DNA from 2 places in the Promicromonospora sp. NFX87 genome. Region 2 is predicted to be linked to the other one. Evidence: predicted binding sites of a transcription regulator. Region 2 holds the regulator's gene; the other holds the start of a gene.

Region 1 (7,560 bases), 1.6 Mb from region 2:
ACGTCAGCATCGACAACGTGGACGCCGCGGCCCAGGTCACCGCACACCTGCTGGACTCGGGACGGCGCAGGCTCGGGTTCCTCGGCGCCGAGCCGCCCGGCGCCGGCCGCACCGGCGCGCAGCGCGTCCAGGGCTTCCTCGACGCCCACGCGACCGCCGGCATCGAGGTCGACGAGCGCTGGGTGCTCCAGTGCCCTCAGTTCTCGAGGCCGGCGGGTGCTGAGACCATCGAGCAGGTGCTGCCCCGGATCGGCCAGATCGACGGGCTGGTGTGCGCCAACGACGAGCTGGCCCTGGGCGCGCTCTACGCGCTGCGGCGTAACGGGGTGCGGGTCCCTGACGATCTCGCCGTGACGGGCTGGGACAACACCGAGGACGGCCGGTACTCGAACCCGTCGCTGACGACCGTGGCACCGGACCTGCGCGCGATCGCCGAGACCGCCGTGGACCGGATCCTCGCGCAGCTCGAGAACGCCGCCGTCGAGCCGGTCGACGCGCTGGTGCCGCACCGGCTGCTGGTCCGGGAGAGTAGTCGCGGCTGAGCCCCCAGCGGCTCTCGCACGGCCCGAGCCCGGGCCGTGCGAGCGTCCGGCGAGGGCCGCATGGCTGATACAACGTTGCATTCCGCTCGGATGCGGTGTTGAATCACCGCGCACCTGTCGTAGACGCAACGGAGCAGCTGATGACCTTCCTCGACCGCTTCTCGCCCGCCGGCGAACCGACGGCCACCGCCGTACCGCGCCCCGAGTATCCCCGCCCGCAGATGGCCCGCGACCGCTGGCTCAACCTCAACGGCACCTGGCAGTTCGAGGTCGACGCGGGCGACTCCGGCCTGGAGCGCGGCCTCGTCGAACGCCCGCTCCAGGGCGAGATCGTCGTGCCGTTCGCACCCGAGTCGCAGCTCTCCGGCATCGAGAACACCGACTTCCTCGAGGCGGTCTGGTACCGCCGCGAGGTCACCGTGCCCGCGGAGTGGGCAGCGGTGGGCGACGACCCGCACGTGCTGCTGCACTTCGGCGCCGTCGACCACGACACCACCGTGTGGGTCGAGGGCACCGAGGTGGTGCGGCACCGCGGCGGGTTCACCCCGTTCACGGCCGACCTCCACGGGATCGCCGCCCCCGGGGACACGGTCACCGTCGTCGTGCGGGCCCGCGACACGCGCCACGGGCCGCAGGCCCGGGGCAAGCAGAGCAACCGCTACGCGAACTTCGAGTGCAACTACACCCGCACCACGGGCATCTGGCAGACGGTGTGGCTGGAGCCGGTCCCAGCCGCGCACCTGCGCCGGCCGCGCATCACGCCCGACCTGGCCAGCACGGCGTTCGACGTCGTGGTGCCGCTGTCGGCGAACCGCCGCGGCCACACCGTCACCGTCACCGTGACGGACGCCGACGGCGAGGTCGCGACCGCCACCGCGCGCGCCGACCTCGACCTGGCGCCCGCGCTGCGCGTCGTCGTCCCCGCGGACCGCGTGCGCACCTGGGGGCCGGGCGACCCGCACCTGTACGGGATCGACGTCGACCTGCGCGACGCGGACGGCGCCGTCGTCGACTCCGTGCGCTCCTACGGCGGCCTGCGCTCCGTCTCCATCGACGGGCAGGCCGTGCGGATCAACGGCGAGGCGGTGTTCCAGCGGCTCGTGCTCGACCAGGGCTACTGGCCCGAGTCGCTCATGACCGCGCCGTCGGACGCGGCGCTCGAGCGCGACATCGTGCTCGGCCTCGAGGCCGGCTTCAACGGCGCGCGGCTGCACCAGAAGGTCTTCGAGGAGCGGTACCTGTTCCACGCCGACCGGCTCGGCTACCTCGTGTGGGGCGAGTTCGGCGACTGGGGCGTCAGCGGCTACGGCACCCCCGCCGACGGCCAGCGGCCGACGACGTCGTTCGTCGCCGAGTGGATGGAGGCGCTGCAGCGCGACCACTCCCACCCGTCGATCATCGGCTGGTGCCCGCTCAACGAGACGCACCAGGACCTGCACGACCGCATGACGCAGCTCGACGACGTCACCCGGGCGATGTGGCTCGCCACCAAGGTGGCCGACCCGTCGCGGCCCGTGCTGGACGCCAGCGGCTACTCGCACCGTGTCCTCGAGACCGATGTCTGGGACTCGCACCTGTACGAGCAGGAGCCGGAGAAGTTCACGGAGCTCGTGGGCGGGCTCGCCGACGGGCAGCCCTACGAGAACACGCGTGACGACGGCACCAAGATGTCGGTGCCGTACCGGGGGCAGCCGTACTTCGTCAGCGAGTACGGCGGCATCTGGTGGAACCCGGACGTGGCCGCCACGGCGTCCGGCAACTCTCCGGACTCGTGGGGCTACGGCCAACGCGTGGCCGACGAGGAGGAGTTCCACGCCCGGTTCCGCGGGCTCACGGAGGCGCTGCTCGGCGACCCGCGCATGTTCGCCTACTGCTACACGCAGCTCACCGACGTGTTCCAGGAGGAGAACGGGATCTACCGGTTCGACCGCAGCGAAAAGCTCGACGTGGCCCGTGTGCGGGAGGTCCAGCTACGGACCGCTGCCGTGGAGGCGGCGGAGAACGCGGAGGTGACAGTCAGCTAGAGATGAGGGCGGGAGACGGGGTTCTTGTGGGTCTCTTTAGTCTTTTTCACCACATAACACCCAGTCCACAGGTTCGCTTGAGGGGTGCACAATAGGCCGGTGACGTACCGGTTCCTCAAGCTCATCCTCTCGCTCCTCGTGCTAGTGCTTCTGCGCCCGCGCGTCACTGGCCTGCAGAACATCCCGAAGCGCGGCGCCGTGATCCTGGCGAGCAACCACCTGTCGTTCATCGACTCGCTGCTCATCCCGATCATGGCGCCGCGCCACGTCGCGTTCCTGGCCAAGGCCGAGTACTGGACCGGCAAGGGGATCAAGGGGCGCTTCTCCCGCTGGTTCTTCACCAAGATGGGCGACATCCCGGTGCAGCGGGACGACCCGCGCGCCGGCCAGCGCTCCCTCGAGGACGCGCTCGCCGTGCTGCAGCGCGGAGGTGCGTTCGGCATCTACCCCGAGGGCACGCGCTCGCGCGACGGCAAGCTGCACAAGGGGCACACCGGCGTCGCCTGGCTGGCCCTGACCGGCAAGGCGCCCGTCGTGCCCGTGGCCCTGCTCGGGACGGACAAGGTGAAGCCCATCGGCAAGATGCCGCGGTTCGCCCGGGTGGAGCTGCACTTCGGCGTGCCGATCGACCCGTCCCGCCAGATCGCGGCGGGCACCAAGCCCGCCCAGGCCCGCCGCGAGCTGACGGAGCAGGTCATGCAGTCCATCCAGGCGATGAGCGGCCAGGAGCGCGCGGACGACTGACCCGCCCGACCTGTCAGACACACAGGTCACTCGGGCGACCTGTGTGTCTGACACCGGGTCAGAGGCGCGTGATGCGGACGGCGTCCGCGACCACGTACGCCGTGCCCTGCGTCCAGCGGCTGACGGCCACGACCTGACGGGTGCCCGCTGTCATCGCGTAGGTGCCGAGCGAGAGCCAGGCGCCGCCACCCGTGGACTGGTCCACCCGGACGGTCGACGAGCCGGTCCCCGTGTAGACGATGAACGGCGTGGACGTGTTGTAGCCCTCGATGCCCGGGAACCAGGCCTCCACACGGTACGAACCGTCGGACGGGATCGTCGCCGAGAACGTCGCCAGGTCGCTCACCTCGGCAGGCGTCGCGTAGCGGTAGCTCGCGCCGTAGCGCTCGGCCGAGAAGGACGACGTCAGCCACGACCCGCCCGCCGCGAACCCCGCCGACGTGTTGTCGACGACGACCGACCAGCTGGAGCCCGCCAGGGCAGCCGCCACCTCCGACCGGAGCTGCGGCAGCATCGAGTACAGGACGTCGCCCGGGCAGGCCGTCGCGGTGTAGTCCCGGTGCCCGTAGATCTGCGTCGGCGCGATCCCGTACTGGTCGCAGATGTAGGCGCACAGCTCGACCAGGCGGCTCCACAGCTGCGCCGGCGGCGTGGCGCTCGTGTACGTGCCCTGGTTCTCGATGCCGATGGCCTGGCTGTTCTGCCCGGGGGCGTGCGCGCCCACCACCGTTCCGCTGCCGCTCTGGAGCCGGGCGAGCGAACCGTGCCGGCCCTCCATCACGTACCCGCCGCGGCTCACCGTGAGGTGCTGGCCGGTGTCGACCCAGCCGTTGTCGAAGTGCCACTGCTGGATGTCGCGGGCGATCTGGTAGCCGGCGGCCTGCGAGTAGTCGGTGACGTTCGCCGATGCCGTGTGGTGGATCAGGATCTTATTCGGGTTGGTCGAGACCGTCTCGATGGTGCCCCGGGCGGCAGCCGCGCCCCAGGTGCTACAGCCCGCGATGACCGGCGCGGCGACCTCCACGCCCGCTAGAGCCCCGCGGGGAGCGTCGGCCGGCGCCTCCGGGTCGGGCGCCAGGGACTGCCAGGCGTCGGACGCCCGCGGCGCCGGGACCCCAGCAGGAGCAGCACTCGCGGGTGCCGCCATGGTCGCGCCCGCGGCACCGATGCCGAGGACGACGGCGCCGCGCAGCAGATCGCGCCGGTCGAGCGAGCCACGGCTGTCGTGGTTGTCGTGGCTGTGGTCGGTGGAGCTGGGGACGTGTTCGTGCACGGGTGCCTCCACGGGTCGGTCGCACTGGTACGGGCCGAATTCCTCCGTAGTATCGGCCACCGCACATCCCCCCGACACATCACATCAGGGCCATACCCCGCACGCGATGCCTCCCGGTCCCCGGCCTCCCAGACGTGTCAGACGCCCAGGCCACCGGAGTGACCTGGGCGTCTGACAGGTGAGGTTTAGGACTCGATCGTCTGCGACGCGCCCTGGCCGATCGACGTCGCGCTGCCGGTGTGCGACACCTCGACCTTGCGCGGCTTCGCGTCCTCGCTGACCGGGATCGTCAGCGACAGCACGCCGTCGGCGTACGAGGCCGAGATGCTGTCGAGGGCGAGCCCGCGGCCCACCGTCAGCTGCCGTGCGAACGTCCCCGCGGGCCGCTCGCGGACCAGCCACTGGGCTTCGCCGTCGGACCGCTGCGTGCGCTCGGCGCGGATCGTGAGCGTCCGGTCCTCCACCGACACGTCGATGGTGCCGGGGTCGACGCCGGGCAGGTCCATCGACAGGACGTAGTGGTCACCCGTGCGGAACAGGTCCATCGGCATGCCACCGGACTGCCGCGCGTTGCCGGCGAACGTGCTGAACAACCGGTCCATCTCCTGGAACGGGTCCCAGTAGGTAGCCATCGCGCATCACCTCCTACAACGGTGCGGCCCTGGCCCCTCCAGGGCCGCAGCGATCGACGACGGGGCTGGCCGCCGTCCGGCTACACGTCAATTCTGGCACTCTCACTCTGAGAGTGCCAAGCCCCGGAACGCCCCCGATCGCTCCCGGCGAACATGCCCGGAGCGGCCTCCGTCAGGCCGCCGCGCGGCCGATCAGCCCCACGCGTTCGAGCAGGTCCAGAGCCGGCCGGTGCTTGTTGAACGTGTAGACGTGCACGCCGGGGGCACCGGCGTCGAGCACGTCGCGCGCGAGCGTCGTGGAGTACTGGAGGCCGCGCTCGTGCTGGGCCTCGGGGTCGACGGCGCCGTCGGGTCCCGTGAGCCGGTCCAGCTCCCGCAGGAGGCCGGCCGGCGCGGCCACACCCGTGAGCTCCTCGACGCGGCGCAGACGACGGGCCTCCGTGGCGGGCAGGATCCCGGCGAGGATCGGGATGGTCACCCCCGCCGAGCGAGCCGACTCGACGAACCCGGTATAGGACTCGACCTGGTAGAAGAACTGGGTGATCGCGAAGCTCGCGCCGGCCTCCTGCTTCTCCAGGAGCCGCCGCACCTCCTGCTCGCGGGTGGTGCCGGCCCCGGGATTTCCGTCCGGGAACGTCGCGACGGCGATGGTGAGCGGGCGGGCGGCGGACCGCAGGGCGGTGCTGGCGTCCGCCGCACAACGACGTTCGTCCACCTGCCGCAGCAGCCGGACCAGGTCGATGCTGGAACGCACGTCGTCGTCCGCGGGGCGCCAGTCCGGCTCGTCACGCGGCGGGTCCCCCCGCAGGGCGAGGAACGACCGCACCCCGGCGTCGAGGAACTCGTCGATCACCTCGGACACGTCCTCCCGGGACGCGCCGACGCAGGTCAGGTGGGCCACCGGCAGCACGGGCGTGCCCCTGAGCAGCGTGGCGAGCACCTCGCGCGACGTCGCCCGGTCGCCGCCCGCGGCGCCGTACGTGACGGACACGAAGTCCGGGCGGGCCGCCACGAGGCGCTGCGCCGTCTCCCAGAAGTTCGGTGCGGCGTCGGGCCGACGTGGTGGCATGAGCTCGAACGACACCGTGGGGCGGTGCGGGTGTACCTCGGCGACCATGGCTGCTCCATCGAACCTGGCGTGAGCACCTTACGTCCTCACGCCACGGCCTCGAGGCAGGAAGTCGGCAGGTTGCTGCGGTGTCAGGGAGCCAGGACTCTCGACCGCTCTGGATGGGTTCGCCACCATGCTAAGCGAATGTCCACCACTGGGACAGAATTCGTCCGACGGTCGAGACGACCTGGCTCACCGACCGTGCGGCGCCGAAGACGCTCGCCTACTTCACCGAGCCGGCCACCAGGCCGCCCACGAGCCGCTTCTCGATGGCCATGAACAGGATGACCACGGGCACGATCGCCACGATGGACACCCCGAACACGTAGTGCCACGACGTCTCGTACTGGCCCACGAACTTCGTCAGCGCCACGGACAGCGGCTGGTTGCCGGCCGTCGACAGCAGCACGAGCGACGCCGCGAACTCGTTCCAGGACGCGACGAACGTGAACACCACGGCCGTCACGATCCCGGGCCACACCAGAGGCAGGTTGATCTTCGTCAGGACGGTGAACGTGCCGGCGCCGTCGATCTGCGCGGCCTCGTCGACCTCCTTCGGGATGCTCGCGAAGAAGCTGTGCATGATCCAGACCGCGAACGACAGGTTGAACGCCGCGTTGACCAGGATCATCGCGGCCCACGTGTCCAGGATCCCGAGGGCGATGAACTGGCGGAACAGGCCCGACGTCAGCACAGCGGGCTGCACCATCTGGGTCACGATCACGAGGAACAGGAACACGAGCCGGCCGGGGAACCGGAACCGCGCCGTGTAGTAGGCGGCGGGCAGCGCCACGGCGAGCACGAGCAGCGTCGCGCACAGCGAGATCACCAGGGTGGAGATCAGGTTCTGCAGCAGCGGCGTCTCGGGCGTCGCCCACATCGTGACGTAGTTCTCCCAGTGCCACTCCGTGGGGAAGTAGGTGGGATCGACCGACCTGATCTCGGCCTTGGTCTTCACCGAGCCGAAGAACATGATCAGGTACGGCAGCATGAACACCACCAGCACCACGAGGCCTGCGAACATGCGCAGCAGCAGGGACCCGATCGGTACCTGGTCCGCTGTGTACTTCCGTACGCGCTTCCGGTTGTCCGACGGCGGCGGGGTCGCCTTGCGCGGCGCGGTCGCCGAGGCGGTGGTCACGGTCATCAGACCTCCTCGAGGGGGCGGACGACCCGCACGTAGATGGCGACGATCCCGATGACGACCAGGAACGCGATGACGGACAGCGCGCTG
Region 2 (7,560 bases):
GCCCGGTCGATCAGGCCCTGCGCCCGCTGGACGATCAGCCCCGCGTCGATCTTCTCCGCCTCGGTGATCGCCGACCCGAGCGCCGAGCGCGCTCCGGGCCGGTCGCCGGCCTCCAGCAGCCGCACGCCCTCGCGGTACAGCGCGTACGGGCGCAGGTGGGCGGGCGCGGGGCCGGGCTGCTCGGCGACCGCCGTCCACGGTCCGGTGCCGAGCTCCGCCTCGAACACCGCGGACCACACCGGGAACGTCGGCCAGTGGGCGCACTCGGCCAGCGCCGCGCGGTACGGGGCGTCGTCGATGTCCTGGCCGGTCGCCCGGAGCTCGGCGACCGCCCGGGCCGACAGGGCGAGAGTCGTGAGGTCGTACGCCGGGCTGCGCGGGTGGTCCGGCGCGACGACCACCGACAGGCGCTCCAGCGCCGCCGCAGGCTCTCCGCGCAGCAGCTCGAGCTCCGCCTGGGTGCCCATGCTGCGCGACCGGATCTGTTCCTCCAGGCGGCCGAACCGCTCCCAGGTGGCGGCCCGGTGGCGGGCCTCGGCCTGCGCGCGCTCGACGTCGCCGCGCCACATCAGGAGCCAGGCGCGGCGCTCGGTCAGGTAGGCGGTGTACACGCTGTCGTGGATGAGGGGCACCGTGCGCTCGTACCAGGCGGCCGCCTCGGCCCAGTCGCCGCGCCCGATCCAGGCCTCGACGACGTTCCCCTCGATCATGATCCGCGAGCCCTCGGACGCGCCGTGCCGGCGTGCCTCCGTGACCCCCTCCTGGGCGATCTCGACCGCCCGGTCCCACTCGCCGACGAGGATCCGGGAGTCCGACCCGTTGGTGTAGTACCGGCTCAGCCCTCGCCAGGCGCCCGCGGCCGCGTCGCGCGCGGCGTCGATCTCGGCGAAGCCGCCGGCGTCACCGCGCTGGACCCGGCTCACGCCACGCAGGTTCAGGGCTACCGACGCGACCTCGGGGCTGCCGATCGCGATCCCGGCCTCGTAGGCGGCCGTCGCTGCCTCGATCCCCTCCTCGGTCCGGCCGTCGAGCATGGCGTGGCGTGCCCGCAGCATCAGGAGGTGGGCGCGGACGGCGTCGTCCCGGCCGGGTTCCACGAGCGTGAGGGCCCGCTCGATGAGCTCTGGCCCCTCGCCCGAGCCGGCGTGGCCCGCGATGAGCGCCGTGTCGGAGAGCATGCCGGCGAGGCCCGCCGGGTCGTCGCCGGGCCACTCGGCGATCGCCTCGTGGGCCACGGCCAGGGCGCGGGCGGTCCGGGTCGACCCGCGCAGCGACTCCGCGACGGTGCGGAGCAGCTCGTGGTGCGGCAGGCCGGCCACGCCCTCGGCGTCGGGTACCTGTTCCCAGAGCTCCATGGCGCGCTCGCCCAGCGCGACGGCGGTGGACGACGCGGCGCCGTCCGCTGCCGCCTGGTGCCCGACGACCGCCGCCGCGAGCGCCCTGTCCAGGACGCCGGCGCGCCACCAGTGGTCCGCTATCCGCGACAGCTTGGCGACCGACCGGGCACGCCGGACGAGGGCGCCCTCGAGCGCCCGCGCGTACGCGGCGTGCAGGCGGCGGCGCTCGCCCGGCAGCAGCTCGGCGTACACGGCCTCCTGGGCCAGCGCGTGCCGGAAGGCGTAGCCGATGTCTGTCGTCACCAGCACCTGCGCGTCGACCGCCTCGCGCAGCGCATCCTCAGGTTCCGGCCCGGCGCCAGTGGTGACACGCTGTCCTGAGCTTGTCGAAGGGTCGGCCAGGACGTCGTCGAGCACGTCGTGCCAGACGCGCGGGCCGGCGGCCGCGACGACCCGGCAGAGGGCCTGGGCCTCGCGGCTCAGGTTCCAGTAGCGCAGCAGGAGGATGTCGCGGAGCGAGTCGGGCAGGTCGGTGTCCAGGAAGCCGACCAGCTCCTCGACGTAGAAGGGGACCCCCTCGCTGCGGTCGGCCAGGTCGGCGAACGGCTCGGCGGTGAGGCCGGCGTCCGGTCCGGCGTCGCGCCCGCGCTCCTGGCCGCGTGCGAGGCTGTCCTGGAGGTGGGGGGAGCCGGCGAGCAGGTCGTGCGCCATCTCCCGGACCTCTGCGACGCCCAGGCGGGCCAGGTCGAGGCGGGTCGTGAGCCGGGCCCGGTCGAGCTCGGCCATGACGGTGCGCAGGGGGTGCGCGCGTCCGACGTCGTCGCTGCGGTAGGTGAGCAGCAGGAGCAGACCGGGCGGTGCGGTGCGGGCGAGGCGGAGGGCGACGGCGCGGGTGACGTCGTCGGACCAGTGCAGGTCCTCCATGATCACGACGACGGGGCGCTCGGCCGCGAGGCCGGCGAGCAGGTTGGTGAGGACCTCGGGGAGGCGGTCCGCTCCGGCGCGCTGTCCCGAGCCTGCCGAAGGGTCGGACGCCGGGGCGACGAGCTGGGGTGCGACGGCGGACAGGGCGCCCGCCGCGGGCCCGGCCGCGGCGACCACTGCCTCGGGGCCCACCGTCCGGACGATCCCGCGCAGCAGTCCGGCGAGGGCGGCGTAGGGGAGGGGCCCGGATCCTTCGTCGGCGCACTGTCCGGTGAGGACGGCGACGCCGTCGGCGTGCGAGGTGAGCTCGTCGAGGAGGCGCGTCTTGCCGATCCCTGCCTCGCCCGCTATCACCATCGTGCGGTTGTCACCCGAGCGGATCGCGTCGAGGGCGGCTGTGAGCTCGCCGAGCTCTCGGGCTCGACCCACCAGGCGGGCGCGGGGAACCGGCATGGGCTCATCGTCCCATGCCGGTCCTTTGGTCGGTCCGCTGGTCATCGTCGCTGGTCACGGCTGTCCGGCAGCTGTCAGGCGCGGTCTGGCGCCGCGCGTCAGGCGACGCGGGGCCGGGCCGTGCGGGCGGCGTCGGCCTGCCGGGTGCGCTCTGCGGTGCGCTCTGCGGTGCGCTGCTCGGTCGCCTTCCGGCGGGCGTTCTCCTTGCGCTCGCGGGCCACCCGGGACTGCTCGGCCCGGCGGTTGAGGTCCTGCTCGTTCCTGCGGTACTCGGCGAAGTCGGAAAAACCGAACATGGTGTTGCCTCCTGGTCGTCGCCGGCCCGTCGCCGGCGATGACTCAAGGTTCGTCCGTGAGGTACCGCCGGCGGATCGGGCGGTCGCCGCATCTTCCGGGCCGGTTCCGCTGAGGCGTTCGACGGCACCTAAGGCATTGCCCTACTCCGCCCCTCGCGAACGGGGAGGACACTAGGCTGAGGCGTCCTGACCTGCGGGTCCGTCCGGTTCGGGCCCGGCTTGTGGGGACGGGTGGCGGGTCGGGGACTTGGCCTGTGGCGTGTGCCGCGTAGGATTGGCACTCGGCTGGCGAGAGTGCTGGAGCGCCGGCCGGAACCCGGGTGCAGGTCCCGGACGTTCTACCTGGGACGGAGGTGAGCGCGGTGAGCGAAGAACGCAGGCTCGATGTCTTGCGAGCGATCGTGGAGGACTATGTCCGGACACGGGAGCCCGTGGGCTCCCGCATACTCACCGAGCGGCACAAGCTCGGTGTCTCCCCGGCGACCGTGCGCAACGACATGGCCGCCCTGGAAGAGGCCGGGCTCATCGCCCAGCCCCACACCTCGGCCGGCCGCATCCCCACGGACAAGGGCTACCGGCTGTTCGTGGACCAGCTCGCGGAGGTGCGGCCGCTGACCGTGCCCCAGAAGCGCGCCATCGAGACGTTCCTGTCCGAGGCGGTCGACCTGGACGACGTGGTGGCCCGCGCCGGACGCCTCATCGCCCAGCTGACCGGCCAGGTCGCCGTCGTGCAGTACCCGTCGCTGCGTCGTTCCGGGCTGCGGCACCTGGAGCTCGTGCCCTCCGCCGAGGGGCGGCTCCTCGTCGTCGTCATCACGGACACGGGACGGGTCGAGCAGCGGTACCTCGACGTGCCCCCCGGGATGGACGACGCGACGCTCGGCGAGCTGCGCGCGCGCTTCAACGCCGCGGCCGCCGGCCACCGGCTCACCGAGATCGGCACCGCCTTCGCCCGGGTCACCGAGGCGATGCCCGACGAGCACCGCGCGCTGGGTACGGCCGTGGCCGAGGTGGTGACCGCCGCGCTCGCGGAGGAGAGCGAGGAGCGCATAGTACTGACGGGCCAGGCCAACCTGGCGCGCTCCAGCATGCGGTTCGAGCAGGGCCTGCGTCCCGTGCTCGAGGCCCTCGAGGAGCAGGTGGTCCTGCTCGGCCTCCTCACCGACATGACCGACGACGCGGGGGTTGCCGTGAGCATCGGCCACGAGAACCGGCTGGCGGGCCTGTCCGAGACCTCGGTCGTCACGTCCGGCTACGGCTCGTCCGACGGCGACTCCGTCGCGATCCTGAGCTCGATCGGCCCCACCCGTATGGACTACCCGGGCACCATCGCCGCGGTGCGCGCCGTCGCGCGCTACCTGTCGCGTGTGCTGCCCAGCTGACATCCCCTTTTCCACAAACCTCCTCACAAAGAGAGACCTGTGACCGACTACTACGAGATTCTCGGTGTTCCGCGCGACGCCTCGCCCGAGCAGATCAAGAAGGCCTACCGCAAGCTGGCCCGTGAGCTGCACCCCGACGTGGCGGGCAACGTGGGCGAGGACCGGTTCAAGGACGTCGCGCGCGCCTACGAGGTGCTGTCCAACCCGGACAAGCGCCAGCAGTACGACATGGGCGTGGACCCGACCGCGCCGGGTGGCGGCGCCGGTGGTGGGTTCGGTGCCGGGTTCGGTTTCCAGGACATCTTCGAGACCTTCTTCGGCGGCGGGCAGCCCGCCGGGCCGGTCCCGCGCGCCCGGCGCGGCAACGACGCGCTCGTGCGGCTCGACCTCGAGCTCGCCGAGGCTGTGTTCGGCGCCAAGCGCGAGATCCAGGTCGACACGGCTGTGGTGTGCAACACCTGTGCCGGCGACGGCGCGCGGCCCGGCACCTCGGCGCGTACCTGCGACGTCTGCCACGGCCGCGGTTCCGTGCAGCGGGTGGCGCGCTCGTTCCTCGGCCAGGTCATGACCAACCAGCCCTGCTCCGCCTGCGGCGGCTTCGGCACGGTCATCCCCGAGCCCTGCACCGACTGCGCCGGCGAGGGCCGCGTGCGCTCGCGCCGCACCGTCTCCGTGAACGTCCCTGCCGGCGTCGACACCGGTACGCGCATCAAGCTCTCCGCGCAGGGCGAGGTAGGCCCCGGTGGCGGGCCCGCCGGAGACCTGTACGTCGAGATCCGCGAGCGTGCGCACGACACGTTCGTGCGGCGCGGCGACGAGCTGCACTGCACCCTCCAGGTGCCGATGACGGCGGCCGCGCTCGGCACCGTCCTCGAGCTCGACACCCTGGACGGGCTCCAGGAGATCGACCTGCGCCCGGGCACGCAGCCCGGCCAGGTCATGACCCTCAAGGGCCTCGGCGTGGGGCACCTGCACTCGCCCGGGCGCGGCGACCTCAACGTGCACATCGAGGTCCAGGTGCCGACGGCCCTGGACGAGGAGCAGACGGCGCTCCTGCAGCAGCTCGCGGTCCTGCGCGGCGAGGAGCGGCCCGAGTCGCGCCTCGCGTCCGTGCACGGCGGCGTGTTCTCGCGGCTGCGCGACAAGCTCAGCGGGCGCTGACCGCCCACCCATGAGCGCGCCAGTCTTTCTCGCGGAGGCGTCCACCGCCCATCCGCTCTCCGAGTACGCCGCGGGCTCGGTCTACGTGCTCGACGGCGCGGAAGGCCGGCACGCCGGCGTCGTCCAGCGGCGCGGCCCCGGGGAGCGGATCGACGTCGTCGACGGCGCGGGCGTGCGCCTGCGGACCGTCGTCGAGTCGGTGGCCGGCGCCGAGGTGCACCTCCGGGTCGAGGAGGTGGACGTCGAGCCGGCGCCCGCCGTCGTCGTGACGCTCGTCCAGGCCCTCGCGAAGGGTGACCGCGACGAGATGGCCATCGAGGCCGCGACCGAGGTCGGCGTGGACGCGATCATCCCGTGGCAGGCCGAGCGGTCGGTCGTCGTCTGGCGCGGGGACCGGGCCGCGAAGTCGCGCGCACGCTGGGTGAGCACCGTGCGGGCCGCGACGAAGCAGGCCCGCCGCTGCCGCATCCCCGACGTCGAGCTTCCGCTGAGCACCAAGCAGCTCGCGGCGCGGACGCGCGACGTCGTCGCGGCGGGCGGGACCGTGGCCGTGCTGCACGAGGAGGCGAAGGCGGGGCTGGCGACGCTCGCGCTGCCCTCCGCCGGCGAGGTGCTCCTCGTCGTCGGCCCCGAGGGCGGGATCTCGGAGGCCGAGGTCGCCCTGCTGATCGAGGCGGGCGCCGTCACCGCGCGCCTGGGCCCGCACGTCCTTCGCACGTCCACGGCGGGCCCGGTGGCGATAGCCCTCCTGAGCACCCGCCTGAACCGCTGGGCGTAACCCCACCCCACCCGGCGAAGTAGAGCGCCTGTCCGAACCCACGCTCTACCTCGCGCGTTCTGAGGCGCCGAGATAGAGCGTGTGTCCGGACAGGCGCTCTACTTCGCGGTGCTCGTCAGTTCTGGACGATGAACTCCACGCGGCGGTTCGTCTCCAGGTCGGCGAAGGACTTCGGCACGACCAGCGGGTCCGACTCGCCGTAGCCCTTCGCGGTCAGCCGGTCCTCGTCGATGCCGAGGTCCACCAGCCGGTCCAGCACCTCGTCGGCGCGACGCTCGCTGAGCTCCTTGTTGGCCGCCCAGGTCCCGCGAGAGTCCGTGTGCCCCTCGATGCGGACCTCGACCTCGGGGTGCTCCGCGAGCACCTCCGCGGCCTCGCGCACCACCGCCCGGCCGTTCTTGGTCAGCTTCGCGCTGTCCGTGACGAACGTGATGTTCGGGATCTCGACGAGGTCCTCCTGGGCCTCCTCGCGCTCCTTGCTCGTCGGCTTGCGCTTCGGCTCGTCGTCCTCGGGCTCGTCCTTCTCCGGCTCGTCCTTCTCCGGCTCGGCCGATGCGCCGTCGGACGGCGGGTCGGTCGCCTCGGGCGAGGGCGTCGCCTCGGCGTCGTCGTCCGTCGTGTCCTCGGAGGGCGTGGGCTCGGGGTCGCTCTCGGTCAAGAAGGCCTGGGCGGGCCCGATGTCGCCCGACACCGGGCCGTTCGGCCCGAACGCCGCCGCGGTACGGACGCCCTCCACGTCACTGACCACCTCGGTGGCCAGGAGCGCGTCGATGTCGGTCGCCGCTGTCACGTCGGCGTCCCGGCCGGTGACCTCGACGTCCACACCGTCGAGGTCGGCAGCGGCGAGCGCGCTCTGCGCACGCTCGGTCAGGTCGGCCTCGATCCCCTCGCGGAACCCCGTGTCCTGGACGCTCGAGAGCGCGCCCAGGCCGAGGACCGCGACGATGACCGGGGGCAGGACCGACCTCAGGTTCATGCCTTCGCCCCGGAGCCCGCCGACTCGGTGTCTGACTCGGTGTCCGACCCGGTGTCGTCGCCGACTGCCGCCGCCTCTGCCTCGTCCTCGGCGATGGCCTCGGCCTTGGCGTCGGCGTCAACGATCTCGTCGACGTCGGTGTAGTCGACGTCCTTCTTGAACTTCGCCGCGCGGTCCTGCCCGCCGACCAGGTAGTCCTGGAACTCCTGGAGGCCGTCCTCGTCGCCGTCCGCGAGGTACTGCGCCTGGTTCG

What was found. The regulator HrcA, encoded in region 2, represses chaperone genes, less so after heat shock. The targets are predictions, from matches to a motif close to TTNGCACTCGNNNNNNNCGAGTGCNAA.
Region 1: a site for HrcA is predicted at 5,309-5,335, ahead of ACNYC2_RS27660 (Hsp20/alpha crystallin family protein). Genes of this name have one in related genera too.

What each region holds. Positions count from the first base shown of each region.
Region 1 covers NZ_CP183413.1:6,180,786-6,188,345, forward strand. Annotated here, with positions in the region: gene ACNYC2_RS27640 (LacI family DNA-binding transcriptional regulator) at 1-542, shown strand, start outside; gene ACNYC2_RS27645 (glycoside hydrolase family 2 protein) at 683-2,566, shown strand; gene ACNYC2_RS27650 (lysophospholipid acyltransferase family protein) at 2,666-3,310, shown strand; gene ACNYC2_RS27655 (N-acetylmuramoyl-L-alanine amidase) at 3,369-4,583, opposite strand; gene ACNYC2_RS27660 (Hsp20/alpha crystallin family protein) at 4,769-5,215, opposite strand; gene ACNYC2_RS27665 (methylenetetrahydrofolate reductase) at 5,388-6,332, opposite strand; gene ACNYC2_RS27670 (carbohydrate ABC transporter permease) at 6,550-7,473, opposite strand; gene ACNYC2_RS27675 (carbohydrate ABC transporter permease) at 7,473-7,560, opposite strand, start outside.
Region 2 covers NZ_CP183413.1:1,233,494-1,241,053, forward strand. Annotated here, with positions in the region: gene ACNYC2_RS05465 (helix-turn-helix transcriptional regulator) at 1-2,714, opposite strand, end outside; gene ACNYC2_RS05470 (hypothetical protein) at 2,813-3,010, opposite strand; gene hrcA (heat-inducible transcriptional repressor HrcA) at 3,373-4,392, shown strand; gene dnaJ (molecular chaperone DnaJ) at 4,432-5,553, shown strand; gene ACNYC2_RS05485 (16S rRNA (uracil(1498)-N(3))-methyltransferase) at 5,564-6,331, shown strand; gene ACNYC2_RS05490 (OmpA family protein) at 6,447-7,307, opposite strand; gene ACNYC2_RS05495 (helix-hairpin-helix domain-containing protein) at 7,304-7,560, opposite strand, start outside.